DNA from 3 places in the Arthrobacter sp. FX8 genome. Region 3 is predicted to be linked to each of the others. Evidence: riboswitches for the same ligand, from Rfam matches in the RefSeq annotation. Region 3 holds a riboswitch; each other region holds the start of a gene.
What was found. Region 3 has a riboswitch for thiamine pyrophosphate ahead of thiD (bifunctional hydroxymethylpyrimidine kinase/phosphomethylpyrimidine kinase). Riboswitches for the same ligand answer to the same signal wherever they lie in the genome.

Region 1: it holds a riboswitch for thiamine pyrophosphate, as region 3 does, so the genes downstream of both, thiO (glycine oxidase ThiO) here and thiD (bifunctional hydroxymethylpyrimidine kinase/phosphomethylpyrimidine kinase) in region 3, are expected to answer to the same signal.
Region 2: it holds a riboswitch for thiamine pyrophosphate, as region 3 does, so the genes downstream of both, OUO20_RS15770 (ECF transporter S component) here and thiD (bifunctional hydroxymethylpyrimidine kinase/phosphomethylpyrimidine kinase) in region 3, are expected to answer to the same signal.

Annotation. Positions count from the first base shown of each region.
Region 1 is NZ_CP113505.1:2,240,493-2,244,972, reverse strand. It holds gene OUO20_RS10255 (DEAD/DEAH box helicase) at 1-67, opposite strand, end outside; gene OUO20_RS10250 (RNB domain-containing ribonuclease) at 357-1,862, opposite strand; gene thiE (thiamine phosphate synthase) at 1,899-2,630, opposite strand; TPP riboswitch at 2,658-2,776, shown strand; gene thiO (glycine oxidase ThiO) at 2,770-4,071, shown strand; gene thiS (sulfur carrier protein ThiS) at 4,068-4,304, shown strand; gene OUO20_RS10230 (thiazole synthase) at 4,309-4,480, shown strand, end outside.
Region 2 is NZ_CP113505.1:3,367,231-3,371,710, forward strand. It holds partial or broken gene OUO20_RS15760 (energy-coupling factor transporter transmembrane component T family protein) at 1-283, opposite strand, end outside; gene OUO20_RS15765 (ABC transporter ATP-binding protein) at 280-1,830, opposite strand; gene OUO20_RS15770 (ECF transporter S component) at 1,830-2,453, opposite strand; TPP riboswitch at 2,520-2,660, opposite strand; gene OUO20_RS15775 (heme-degrading domain-containing protein) at 2,745-3,287, shown strand; gene OUO20_RS15780 (iron-containing redox enzyme family protein) at 3,448-4,480, shown strand, end outside.
Region 3 is NZ_CP113505.1:1,803,127-1,807,606, forward strand. It holds gene thiD (bifunctional hydroxymethylpyrimidine kinase/phosphomethylpyrimidine kinase) at 252-1,772, opposite strand; TPP riboswitch at 1,780-1,877, opposite strand; gene OUO20_RS08250 (ribonuclease E/G) at 2,027-4,480, opposite strand, start outside.

The DNA of each region.
Region 1 (4,480 bases), 440 kb from region 3:
CTTCCGGCTCGATGGTTTCCGTGCCGGTCTCATCGCTCAGGAGCTGGTGGGTATGCAATTCACTCACGGGGGAGTTTCCTTATTCATTTGGGCAATGGCGCTGCCTGCTCAACGGGCCGGCCAGGACTGGCCGTTCCGGAGCACGCTCAGGCGCGCAAGCGATTCCAGTGGAAGCCGATCGCGGGCTATCTAATGCTGGCACTGGTGACCAACGGGCAAATCTCAAGATCGCGTAGGGGCGGGCTTGTTGGTTTCAAATCAAGGAAATCAACGACCGGGCATCCATTTCTACCCTCTCAGTCTAGCTGCAAGGTCGCAGAAACACGTTTCGGCCCGCCTGCCGCGGCCGCCGCCGCTTACGGGATCAGCTCGAAATGGATCTCGCGGGTGGTGATGTCCGAGGAAACCAGCCGGACCCGGACCTTGGTACCCGACTCCAGCTCGCCGGCGCACCGGGCAGTGACCGCGGGCTCGGCAATCTGGATGATGCCCGAACTTCCGGTGCCGTTTCCGTTCTTCCCGTTGCCGTTTTTCACCGTCCCGGTCCCGTTTCCATTCCCGTTTCCGTTTTGCGGCCGGGAGCCGGAAATCACGATCGCATCGAACTCCTGCCCGATGTGGTTCAGCAGCAGCGCGGCCTCAACGGTGTCCAGGGCCAGTCGTTCCATCCTGGACGCGAGCTGGTCCGATCCGGCCATGATGCCCGGCAGGAGCGGCAGGGCTTCCCGCGCCCAGTCCGGAACATCCCCGCCATTGCTGAGGGCCTCGCAGATCACCAGCACAAAGCGGTCCACCAGGCGGCGGAGCGGCGCGGTGGTGTGGGCATAGGCCGCGCCGATGGCAGACTGCACGCCGTCCTCGGGGACCGTTCCGTCAAAGGCGGTATAGGAGGCGCCCCGGAACAGCATGCCGGCGGAATGCATGATGGCCAGCTGGCGGGGATCGGTGGGATCCAGGGAACGCAGGTATTCGCCGTAGCTGACTTCACCGTCCCAGGGCCTGCCCAGCACCTCGGTCTGCAGCCGGAAATGCTTCAGCGACCGTTCGTCCGGGGCGGGCATGGTGCGCAGGATTCCCACCTTGCCCTCCAGCATGAGCTGCGCGGCGGCCATCCCGGTCATCAGGGAAATCTGCGCGTTCCAGTCCTCCACGGGAAGCTGCGGTACGGCAGCAATGCGGTAGCCGCCGTCGGGCAGCTGGACAATTTCCTGCTCGGGCATGTTGAGGCTGGCCCCGCCGCGTTCCCGCTCCAGGGCCACCCGCTTCAGGCCCACCTCGCGGAGGAGCCGCAGCACCGGCGAGGCCGTCCCGGCGTCGAGGTCTTCCTGCGCACCCTTGTAGCTGAGCTTGTCGCGGCTGCGGACCCGCGCCCGCCTGACGCCCACCGACACAACCGTTGCGTCGCCGTCGAGCGTGAAGTCCCATACGAAAGCCGAACAATCCTGGCCCGGCAGCAGGCTTCCTGCCCCCTCGCTGATCACTTCCGGGTGCAGCGGAATCCGGCCGTCCGGAGCGTAGAACGTCTGGCCGCGGCGCCGGGTCTCGGCGTCCAGGGGACCTCCCGGCGCAACAAACGCCGGCACATCGGCGATCGCGTACATTACCCGGTAGCCGTTCCCGTCCGGTTCGATGAACACCGCCTGGTCCAGGTCCGTGGAGGAGGCCGGATCGATGGTCACGAACTGGACGGCGGTCAGGTCGTAGGACGGAAGCTTCAGCGCTGCCACAGCGGCCCGGGCATCCGCCACTGCCTCAGCCGGGTACGGTCCCGGCAGTTCAAGTTCGGTGCGCAGCAGGCCCAACGCCTCTTCCAGGGCGTTCCTGTGGTCATGGACGTTTGGAGCCAGCCGATGATGTGACACAAAAGTCAGCGTAGCTCCAAGTCCGCCGATATGGCATCAGGCGGCGGCGTCCAATGCGTCGAGGAGGGAGGCGGCAGCGGCGGCGGGATCGGAGGCCTCGGTGATGGCGCGCACCACCACGATCCTGCGCGCACCGGCTTCCGCCACCTGGTGGACGTTTCCGTGGTCAATGCCGCCAATGGCGAACCAGGGCACGGGGTCCGCCGCCTGCCGTGAGGCCTCGGCGGCATACTTCACCAGGTCAGTGCCCACGGCGGACCTGCCGGGTTTGGTGGGGGTTGCCCAGACCGGACCCACGCAGAAGTAGTCCAGCCCGGCTGGTCCGGCAGTTGCTGCCAGGGCGGCGTCCACCTGCCCGGTGGTGTGGCTGGAGAGCCCGATGGCGGCGTTGCCGTTGACCAGCGTGCGCGCCGCCGCCAGCGGCAGGTCCTTCTGGCCGATGTGGAACACCGGTGCCCCGGAGAGGACGGCGATGTCCGCACGGTCATTGACCGCCCACAGCTTTCCGTGCCGTACCGCGGATTCCTTCAGCACCGCCAGGAGGTCCAGTTCCTCGGCCGCCTCGATGGTCTTGTCGCGCAGCTGGATGATGTCCACGCCACCGGCGAACGCGGCGTCAACGAACTCCGCGAAGTCGCCGCGGTCCCGGCGCGCATCGGTGCAGAGGTACAGGCGGGCTGCCTTCAGGGCGTCGTTGTCCCGTGAATTGACGACTTCGGTGGCTGGAGCGTGGTGGCCGGCGGGAAAGGATGGGGTGGACACATTCATGCGTGCAAGCCTAGTTCCTCTAAACTGGGCTGGTACTGCGGGAGCCCGCGGCGGCTGTCACAAAGCGCCGGGCTGAGAGGGCGTCAGAGCCGACCGCTTGACCTGATCCGGTTAATGCCGGCGTAGGGAAGGAACCCACATGCGTACCCCCTTCACCCATCACCCCGGGTCCGCCCGCAGCTCCATTCCCTCCACCCTCCGGGCCGACGTTGCCGTCATCGGCGGGGGAGTGGTGGGGCACGGCATTGCCTGGGAGGCGCAGCGTTCCGGGCGCTCGGTGGTCCTCATTGATGACGCGCCCGGTACCGGCGCCAGCTGGGCGGCGGCCGGCATGCTGGCTCCCGTCAGCGAACTGCATTACCAGGAGGAAGAGCTCCTGGAACTGATGCTTGACGCATCATCGCGCTGGCCCGGGTTCGCCGCCGGGCTGGGCAGGGCAACGGGCGCGGATTCCGGATACCTGACGACGCCGACCCTCGCCGTGGGTGCCGACGCGGCCGACCGCCGGGCGCTGATGGACCTGCGCACAGTCCAGCAGGCCAACGGGCTGGCGGTGGAACCCCTGACCGTGCGGGAGGCCCGGAAGCGTGAGCCGCTGCTCAGCCCGGCCATTGCGTGCGCACTTGATACCCCGGCGGACCACCAGGTGGATCCCCGGCGCCTGGTGGCCGCCTTGCGGCTGGCCCTGGCCGGCGCGGCGCAGGAGCAGCCCCAGCTGGCGGTTGCCGGGGCAGTGGAAGGTTTTGCCGTGCCGGAGCGGGCAGCCGGGCTGCTGTGGGAGGGCGGAACGGTTTCCGGGGTCCGCCTGGCCGGCGGCGGCACGGTGCTGGCAACGGAGACCGTGGTGGCCAATGGCCTGCAGGCGGGGGCGCTTGACGGCCTGCCGGACGGCCTTGAGCTGCCGCTGCGGCCCGTGCACGGGGATATCCTGCGCCTTGCCGTTCCCCGCCACCTTCAGCCCTTGGTGACGTCAACGGTGCGCGGCCTGGTCCACGGCATCCCCGTGTACATCGTTCCCAGGCAGGACGGGACCGTGGTGATCGGAGCTACGCAGCGGGAGGACGCCCTCTCCGATGCCGTGAGTGCCGGCGGCGTCTACCAGCTGCTGCGGGATGCGCAGGCTCTGGTGCCCGCCGTCGCTGAACTCGAACTCCTGGAATGCACCGCCCGCGCCCGCCCCGGTACCCCTGACAACGCGCCGCTCCTGGGCCGGGTGCCGGCCGCTCCGGGCGCCGGGGGAGGACAGGCCGGGCACGTCCCCGGACTCATCATCGCCACCGGGTTCTTCCGGCACGGAGTCCTGCTCACTCCCGCCGCGGCGGCCATCTGCAGGGAACTGCTGGACGGCAGGGCCGATCCCCGCTGGGGACCCTTCAGCCCGGACCGGTTTTCCAGGCCGGCAACGGCAGCAACAAGCCCCCACATCAAGGAGACTGCGTGAACATCACCCTTAACGGAAACCCGCACACGGTGGCCGACGGAGCTTCGATCACCACGCTGGTCAGCGAGGTCACCGGACGCCCGCTGGCGGACAACGGACAGGCGACCGACGGCGGGAAACTCGGCGTCGCCGTCGCGCACAATGCCCATGTGGTGCCGCGCAGCCAATGGTTCGCCACCGCGCTCGCCGACGGCGACGACATCGAACTTGTTACAGCAGTACAGGGAGGCTGACGCCATGACCGAAACCAGCACCATCAACCCTGCAGGAAACGCCGGTGCCGGCGACGCCCTGGTGATCGACGGCGTCGAGCTGGGTTCCAGGCTCATCATGGGCACCGGGGGAGCGCCCAGCCTCGATGGCCTGGGCGCGGCGCTCCTTGCCTCCGGCACCGCACTGACCACCGTGG
Region 2 (4,480 bases), 1.6 Mb from region 3:
GCGTCGAGCAGGATCCGGCCGCTGTCCGGGGCCAGGATGGAGGTGCTCCAGCCCCCACGGCAGCGGCAAGGATCAGCGGCCAGCCGCGCTGCCACAGCAGGGACAGGGTGAGCCCGGCCAGGGGAAAGAGCAGAAGCTCAAAGACCAGGGCCACGGACGCCGAAACCCAGTCGATGGACAGCGCCAGGACGGCGGTGATCAGCAGGACGGCAGCGAACTTGCTTAGTGGATTGGCGCGGACCAGGAGGGCATGGTTGCCGCCCAGGGTGAGTTGCTGCCTCATGGCGCCACCGCTTCCGCCGCGGCCATCCGCAGTTCGGCCCCGCCCAAGGCCTGGGTGAATTCGGCGTCATGGGTCACGGACACCACGGCAGTGCCGGCATCCAGGAGCTCGGACAGGAAGGACGCCAGCTCGGCCCAGGTGTTGGCGTCCTGCCCGAACGTGGGTTCATCCAGGACCAGGACCTGCGGGCTGGCGGCAAGGACGGTGGCCACGGACAGCCGCCGCTTCTCGCCACCGGAGAGCGTGTAGGGGTTGGCGTCCACCAGCGCGGTGAGCCGCAGCCGCTCCAGCAGTTCGTCCACCCGATCCCCGCCGTGGCCCAGGTGCCGGGGGCCGAACAGCAGTTCGTCAAGCACCTTGCCGGTCACGAACTGGTGCTCCGGCTCCTGGAACACCGTCCCCACTCGGGAAATCAGCTGATCCGCCTTCCACCGGTACGGGTCAATGCCGGCACCGCGGCTCAGGTCCATGGTGGCGGAGACCTTTCCGGACACCGGTTCCAGCAGCCCTGCCAGGGTCAGGGCGAAAGTGGACTTACCGGCGCCGTTGGGACCCGTCACGGCGAGCGCCTGCCCGGCGCGCACCTGCGCGGCCAGGCCTTCCTGGACCGGCGACGGCGGGATCTTCCTTAAGCCCTTGCGTCGGGGACGTTCGCGGGAGACTGCCAACTGTTCGGCTGCGAGCAGGAGGTTTCCCGTGCCGGGGGCCGGGACCACCGCCCGGGCACGGGTTGCCGGGACGTAGCCGGGGACCCACACACCGGCGGCGGCCAGCATGGCCCGCGCCTCCGTGAGCACCCGGTCCGGCGGCCCGTCCAGGAGTACGGCAGGATCCGCGGCGGAGCCCGGCTGCAGGACCACGATCCGGTCCACCAGGTCCTTCCACACGGACACCCGGTGCTCCACCACCACCAGCGTGGCCCCGGTCTTGTCCAGGCACCGCGCCACGGCATCGCGGACCTCCAGCACGCCGTCCGGGTCCAGGTTGGCGGTTGGCTCATCCAGGAGGATCAGGCCCGGGCGCATGGCCAGGATGCCGGCCAGCGCCAGGCGCTGCTTTTGCCCGCCGGACAGGGCCGACGTCGGGTGGTCCAGCGGCAGGTGGGACAGTCCGACGTCGGCAAGCGCCTCGTGCACGCGCGCCCAGATTGCTTCCCGTGGGACGGCAAGGTTTTCGGCACCGAAGGCGACGTCGTCCCCCACCCGCGACAGGACCACCTGCGTCTCGGGGTCCTGCTGCATAAGTCCGGCGCGCCCGCGCTGGGCGCGGGGCACGGCGCCGTCAACCAGCAGCGAACCCGACTCGTCGGCGTCCCCCGCCTCGCCGCCGTCGTCGTTGATGTCCCCCAGCACCCCTGCGAGCGCGTGCAGGAGCGTGGACTTCCCGGCACCCGAGGGGCCGAGCAGGAGCACCCGCTCCCCCGGGCTGATGTCCAGGTCAAGCGCATGGACGGCAGGCTTGGCCCTGCCGGCGTGCCGCCACCCCCAGCCCCGGGCTGTGACGGCGGCAGGGCGGACGGTGCCGCCGTCACGCTGGGCTGGTGCCATCAGGAGAAGACAGGCTCCGTGGCGGCCTTGCGCGAAGCGAAGGAGCTCAGCACGCCCGTACGCGCCAGGCCGCGCGTGGCCAGCCAGGACAGGGCGCCGGCGAGAATGGCGCCGGAGAGGGTGGTCAGCACGATGTACGCCAGCTTGTCCGCACCGGAGTAGGCGATGTTCCAGCCCCACGGTGCGAACGAGTCATTCAGTCCGCAGAAGAATCCAGCCGCGGCGCCTGCCAGCAGGGAGACGGGCAGGTTGAACTTGCGGTAGACGAAGATGGCGAAGATGATTTCCGCGCCGAGGCCCTGGATGAAGCCGGAGAAGAGGACCGAGGCACCGTACTGGGAACCCATGAGGAGTTCCCCGGTGGCGGCCACGGTTTCACAGAACAGGGCGGCCCCGGGCTTGCGGATGATCAGCATTCCCAGCACGCCGGGAATCATCCAGCCGCCCGCCAGCAGCCCGGTCAGGGGCGGGTAGGCGGCATTCATGGGGGCAGAAAGCGCGGCTGCTCCCTGGTCCCACGCCCAGAAAATGACGCCGCCCGCAATGGCCACCAGCGCGGCGACCACGATGTCCACGACGCGCCAGGACTTACTGGTGGTCTTCTTGATTGCTGCAGTACTCATGTGATCCTCCTGGGAAACAGGAGGGGAAAGTGGACCCGGCTGACGGCTGTTGCCGTGCAGCCGCGGCACTTTGAGAACTCGACTCCCTTGCGCCGGTACTAACCGGATCAGGTTCGAGGGTCTGCGGCTGTCCGCACTCTCAGCGCCCACCTGCGGTGCCCGGCTTGTGCCAGGATGTCCGACGGCGGCGCTCCCCTGTCGTTATTAGTGGTGCTTTTGGATGGGTAAGGCTTTTGAACTGCCCTTCCGGGCGTGGTCAAGTTTACACCTGGCGGGGGTAGATTGAGGGCCATGAGCGCCATTCCACCGGATGTGACCGGATTCGATCCTGATTCCGCCGACGCCCAGCTGGAGGGGTCGCTGGAAGCGTCGATCGCCCGCATCGAGGCGGAGGTCCGGGAGCTCCAGTTCCCCGGCTTTTCGCTGGATGACGCGTTGAACCTGGGCCTGCTCCTGGTGGAGCTGGGCAAGGAGCGGTCCCTTCCCATAGCCATCGACATCACCAAGGGCGAGCAGGTCCTGTTCCACGTCGCGCTCCCGGGCGCCACGCCGGACAACGGGCACTGGATCCGCGCCAAGCAGCGCACTGCCGCCCGGTACGAGGTGCCGTCGCTTTTGGTGGGGCTGCGGGGCCGGCTGGGCGGCGGCCGGATCGAGGACAACGCCTGGTTCGACCAATCCCGGTATGCAGCCCATGGCGGCGCCTTTCCGATCTACGTCACCGGCGTGGGCGCCGTGGCCACGGTCGCCGTCTCCGGGTTGCCGCAGCTGCAGGACCATGACCTGGTGGTTGAGGCGCTGCGCGACATCCTGGGGTCGTCGCTGCGGGATTAGGCGCCGGTTGACCTGCAGCCAACAGGAAGCCTGCTTAGCTTTTATTAGTAATCATGCTTACTATATTGGTTCGCGGGTTTCGAGGAGGACAGGGCATGGGAGTCACCATGGGCGGTCCCGCGTTCGTTCCCGTCACCAGCGCGGCAGACCAAGGAGCACCATGAGAATCCCGGAATCCAGAGGCCCCCTCAGCAACGCCCTGTTCGCACTCCTTGCGCAGGCTCCGGCCGAAGCCGGGACGGGGCTGGACGGGCTGTACCACCTGGCGGCAGGGCAGGTGGCCGGCACTAGTGACATCATCGGCGACGAGGACATCCAGCTGGCCCTCTTCTGCCTCTACGAGCTCCACTATTCCGGCCTGGCCGGCGTCTCCGACGACTGGGAGTGGGAGCCGGCGTTAATCCGGGTCCGGCAGCTGGTCGAGGCACCGTTTGAGGCAGCCCTCCGTGCCGCCGCGCACCGGGCCGCCGCAGACTTCGAACTGCCTGCCGGTGCCCTGACCAGCGACCAGGTAGCCGACGTCCTGTTCGGCCTCGCAGCCACGGACACCGGGCCCAGCGTCTCCCGCTACGTCGCCAGGAAGGCGGGCCTGGACCAGCTCCGGGAGTTCCTGATCCACAAGTCCATGTACCAGCTGAAGGAAGCCGACCCGCACACGTGGGCCATTCCGCGGCTCAGCGGACGGCCCAAGGCGGCCCTGGTGGAAATCCAGGCGGATGAATACGGCGGCGGCCGCCCCGAGCGCATGCACAGCGCGCTGTTCGCCCGGACCATGCGCGGTTTGGGCCTCGACGTCAGCTACGGCGCGTACGTGGATGCCGTCCCCGCCGTCTCCCTCGCGTCCGTCAACCTCATGTCGCTGTGCGGCCTGAACCGGCGGCTCCGGGGTGCCATCACCGGCCACCTGGCGATCTACGAGATGACCTCCTCCCAGCCCAACCGGTTCTACGGCAACGGATTCCGCCGGCACGGGTTCGGCGCGGACGTCACCCACTACTTCGATGAGCATGTGGAGGCCGACGCCGTCCACGAGCAGATCGCAGGCCGGGACCTCGCCGGCGGCCTCGTCGAAGCCGAACCGGAACTCCTCGCGGACGTCCTGTTTGGGGCCACTGCCGCCATGGCCCTCGACGGCCGGCTGTCCGCCCATCTGATGTCCTCATGGGAAGCCGGGGCATCATCGCTGCGGGCGG
Region 3 (4,480 bases):
TTCTCTCGACGTTTATTACAAAATTTGCGTGCGGAACCGACTTGCTAAAAGCTTGGTTTCTCGCTGTGCCTCAACGCCGTGGGGTCGTAACCCAAGTGTTGGCGTAAGCACCGAAGATCAAGAATACGCTAAATCCATCTTCGGCCGCAAATGAGGCTGGTTCAGGCGGGCCGGCTGTGGTAGTAACCACAGCCCGGCAGGAACCGCCGCAACCGTGCTCCACCATCATAGCCGGGCCCGGCCCGCGGGGGTCAGGAATGCAGCCTCGGCGCGTCGAAGAACTCCACTTCCAGGCGGCAGGACTGCTTGAACGCCGTCACCATCGCCGCCCTCTCATGGTCCGGCGCGGTCCGTCCGGCTGCATCCACGATGGCGATGGCTTTGCGGGTTGCTTCGGCGAAGCCCTCGTCGGCGTACGTCCGGAGCCAGGCCGCGTAGGCATGGCCGTCCGGTTCGCCCGAGGCCAGGAACCGGGCGTGGAGCTTCCCGCCGACTTCGGCGTAGAGCCAGAAGCAGGGAAGCACGGCGGCGGCGAGGACGGCATAGCTGCCCGACGCCGACGCTGCCGTGAGGTGGTCCACGTATGACTTGGTGACGGGGCCCAGGCCCTTCGGGGCCGGGCGGGTGCTGAGCCACGAGCGGTGGAGTTCCGATTCCACCTCAAGGCACTGCTGCGCGGATCCGGCCCAGAAAAGCTGCTCGGCCTCCGAGGGGGCCAGCGCGCTGGCCCGTGCCAGCACCCTGGAGTAGCCGTTCAGGTAGAGGGCATCCTGCGCCAGGTAGTAGGCAAAGTCCTTCTCCGGAAGGTCTCCGGACGCCAGGCCGTGGATGAAGTCCAGTGCGTAGATGTCCGCCAGGTCCTGTTGGGCTTCCGACCACAACCGGGCCGCGAAGCCGCCCTCCTCCAGGACCGGCCGCACGTGGTGGAAGTGGTGTACGGGGCCGTTCCCCTGGCCCACCTCCAATTGGCCGGAGTTCTCAAGTGCGCCGGCCAGCCAGGGCTTGACCGTTCGCAGTGATGCCTCCCAATTGCCCAAACGGGCCTGGACTGTTGCCATGGCAGAGGACAGGGAACAGCCCGTCCCGTGGCTGTTCCGCGTGGAAACCCGCTTCCCCTGCACTTCCACCACGTCCGGCCCCAGGAGGCCCGAAGTGTTGACCAGCGCATCCGGGCAGTCGAGGCCTGAAAGGTGGCCACCCTTGACCAGCACGGTGGCTCCGGTGGCTTCCGCCAGGCGCCTGCCCTGGTCCAGCGCGGTGTCCCAGTCCTTCGCCGGCTCCGTGCCCAGCAGCAGCGCGAGCTCGGGAAGGTTGGGGGTGATGAGGTGGGCAAGGGGCAGCAGTTCCCGGAGCGCGGCTTCGGCGGATTCTTTCAGCAGCCTGTCGCCGCTGGTGGCCACCATGACGGGGTCCAGGACCACGACGGCGGGACGGGCCTTTCCGAGCCACTGGCGGACAGTGCGGATCACCGACTCGTCGCCCAGCATGCCGATCTTGACGGCGTCGATGCTGATGTCGTCACTGACCGCGTCCAGCTGCTGGGCCAGGAAGCCGGCCGGCGGGACGTGGACGGACTGCACGCCCCGGGTGTTTTGCGCCGTGAGTGCCGTGATCGCGGCCATGCCGTATCCGCCATGGGCGGCAATGCTTTTGAGGTCCGCCTGGATCCCGGCCCCGCCGGACGGGTCGGAGCCTGCAATGGAGAGGACGCGCGGGACATCGCGGCCCCCAGGCAGCGCGGGGGCCACGCCGGACGCTGTGGGCAGGGGCATGGAGAGGGTCGAAGACAACAGACATCCCTTCGCCGGTACTAGCCGGACAGGTTCAACGGGTGTGGATCTCAGCCGGCCTTCTGCGCGGCACCCCGTGTCGGGTTCCAGAGTAGCCGCTGGGGCGTACCCGGCGGAAAGGTGACAGCACCCGCGCATGCAGGAAGTCCCCGCCCGTGGACTGTTCCCCCTGGATTCATGGGGGAACAGTCCGCACGACGGGGACTTCCTGGGTGGCGCGTTGGCTGCGCCCTGGCTTAGAGCTCCGAGGCGGGGACGCCGACGCCGAGGATGATCGGTTCCCCTGCCGGCTTGCCGGGCTCCGCCGCAGCGGGCTGTGCTTTGGCGGTGTCCGGGGCCTTGGCTGCGTGCGAGTGCCCCGCGCCTGTCGCCTGGACGTTCTCGTGGTGCTGGACAACGGTTTCATTTGCGGCACCCTGGGCACGGCTGGCAGCGCGGTGGCGCCGCGGCCTGCGTTGCCGGGACTGCTCCAGCGTGTGGTCGGAGTAGTCCTTTTCCGCCGGAGCTTCCACGGCGGCACGCGCCTCCGCTCCCCCGCCGGGCTGCTGTTCGGGCACCGACTGTTTGGGCGCTGACTGTTCGGCCGGCTTCACCGTGTCTGCGGCCTTGGCGGGCGCGTTCTCCACGGGGGAAGCCGGCTGGCCGAGGTGGGCAAAGGCTTCCGCGAGCCGGTCCAGCGTGAGGGCGGGCCTGGGATGCTGGTCCTCAGCGTGCTCCACGAAGGGAAGCGGGACTTCCTCGCCGCCGAAGGTCAGGACAGCTGCGGGGCGTGCCGGGCCATCGGCGTCGTGCTTCTCTTCAATAGGGGCCTGCGCAGGCTCGGCGGACGGTGCCTGCCGGGTGGCTGCCACCTCATCGTCATGCAGGTGGGCCGCATGGGCGGCAGCCGCGATGTTCGCCAGGGCAAGCCGGGTGGCCTCTGCCTTTGCGTGCCGCTCTGCGTCTGTGGGGTCCGGAAGGACGGTGTGGACGTGGACAGCAGGCGCCGGGGCAGCCTCGGGCTGCTGGCCGCCGCGTCCCCGCCGCCGTTTGCGCTCGGGACGGACTCCGGGCTGGCCGCCATCGGCCCGCTGCCCTTCGGGGCGGTGGGCTTCCCCGCGGGCTTCGGGGCGGCTGTCGGCGCGCTGGACGTGGTGCTCGGCCGCCACAATGTTGGCGCGGCGGTGCTCCACGGGATCGTCGTGCGTCACTACGCCCCGGCCGGCGCAGGCCTCACACTGCTCGCCGAAGACTTCCAGCAGGCCCGTCCCCATGCGCTTGCGGGTCATCTGGACCAGGCCCAGCGACGTGACCTCGGCAACCTGGTGCTTGGTCCGGTCGCGGCCCAGGCATTCCACCAGGCGGCGCAGGACCAGGTCGCGGTTGGATTCGAGCACCATGTCGATGAAGTCGATCACGATGATGCCGCCGATGTCGCGCAGCCGCAGCTGGCGCACCACTTCCTCGGCAGCTTCCAGGTTGTTCTTGGTGACGGTTTCCTCGAGGTTGCCGCCGCTGCCGGTGAACTTGCCGGTGTTGACGTCCACCACGGTCATGGCCTCGGTGCGGTCGATGACCAGGGAGCCGCCGGAGGGCAGGAACACCTTCCGCTCAAGGGCCTTGTGGATCTGCTCGTCGATGCGCCAGGCGGAGAAGATGTCCTGGTCCTTGGTCCACTTCTCGAGGCGGCCCACCAGGTCCGGCGCCACGTACGTGACGTAGGCCTCGATGGTGTCCCAGGCCTCCTCACCGGAGACGATCAGTTTGGAGAAGTCCTCGTTGAAGACGTCCCGGACCACCTTGATGGTCAGGTCCGGTTCGCCGTACAGCAGCTCCGGGGCCAGGATCTTGGTGGACTGGGACTGGCTTTCGATGCCTTCCCACTGGGCGCGCAGGCGGTTGATGTCGTGCGTCAGTTCCTCTTCCGAGGCACCTTCCGCGGCGGTCCGGACGATGACGCCGGCGTGCTCGGGCAGGCGGTCCTTGAGGATGCGCTTGAGGCGGTTGCGTTCGACGTCGGGCAGCTTGCGGGAGATGCCGGTCATGGAGCCGCCGGGCACGTAGACCAGGTAGCGGCCGGGAAGGGAGATCTGGCTGGTCAGCCGGGCGCCCTTGTGGCCGACGGGATCCTTGGTCACCTGGACCAGGACGGTGTCGCCGGATTTGAGCGCGTTCTCGATGCGGCGCTGCTTGCCTTCGAGGTTGACGGCTTCCCAGTTGACCTCACCGGCGTACAGCACGGCGTTGCGGCCACGCCCGATGTCCACGAACGCAGCTTCCATTGACGGCAGCACGTTCTGGACCTTGCCCAGGTAGACGTTGCCGATGAGCGAGTCCTGCTGGGTCTTGGATACGAAATGCTCGGCCAGGACACCGTCTTCAAGGACGGCGATCTGGATTCTGTCGTCGCGCTGGCGTACGATCATCTGCCGGTCCACGGATTCGCGGCGGGCCAGGAACTCGGCCTCGGTGATGACGGTGCGGCGGCGGCCGGTGTCGCGGGATTCGCGGCGGCGCTGCTTCTTGGCCTCAAGGCGGGTGGAGCCCTTGACGCTGGTGACCCGGTTGTTGACCGGCGCTTCACTGACCGCGCGCGGGGCACGGACCCTCGTCACCGTGTTGGGCGGGTCGTCGCCTTCCCCGCCGGTCAGCTCCAGGTCCTGGTCACCGCGGCGGCGGCGACGGCGGCGGCGGGACGTCACGCCGTCCTC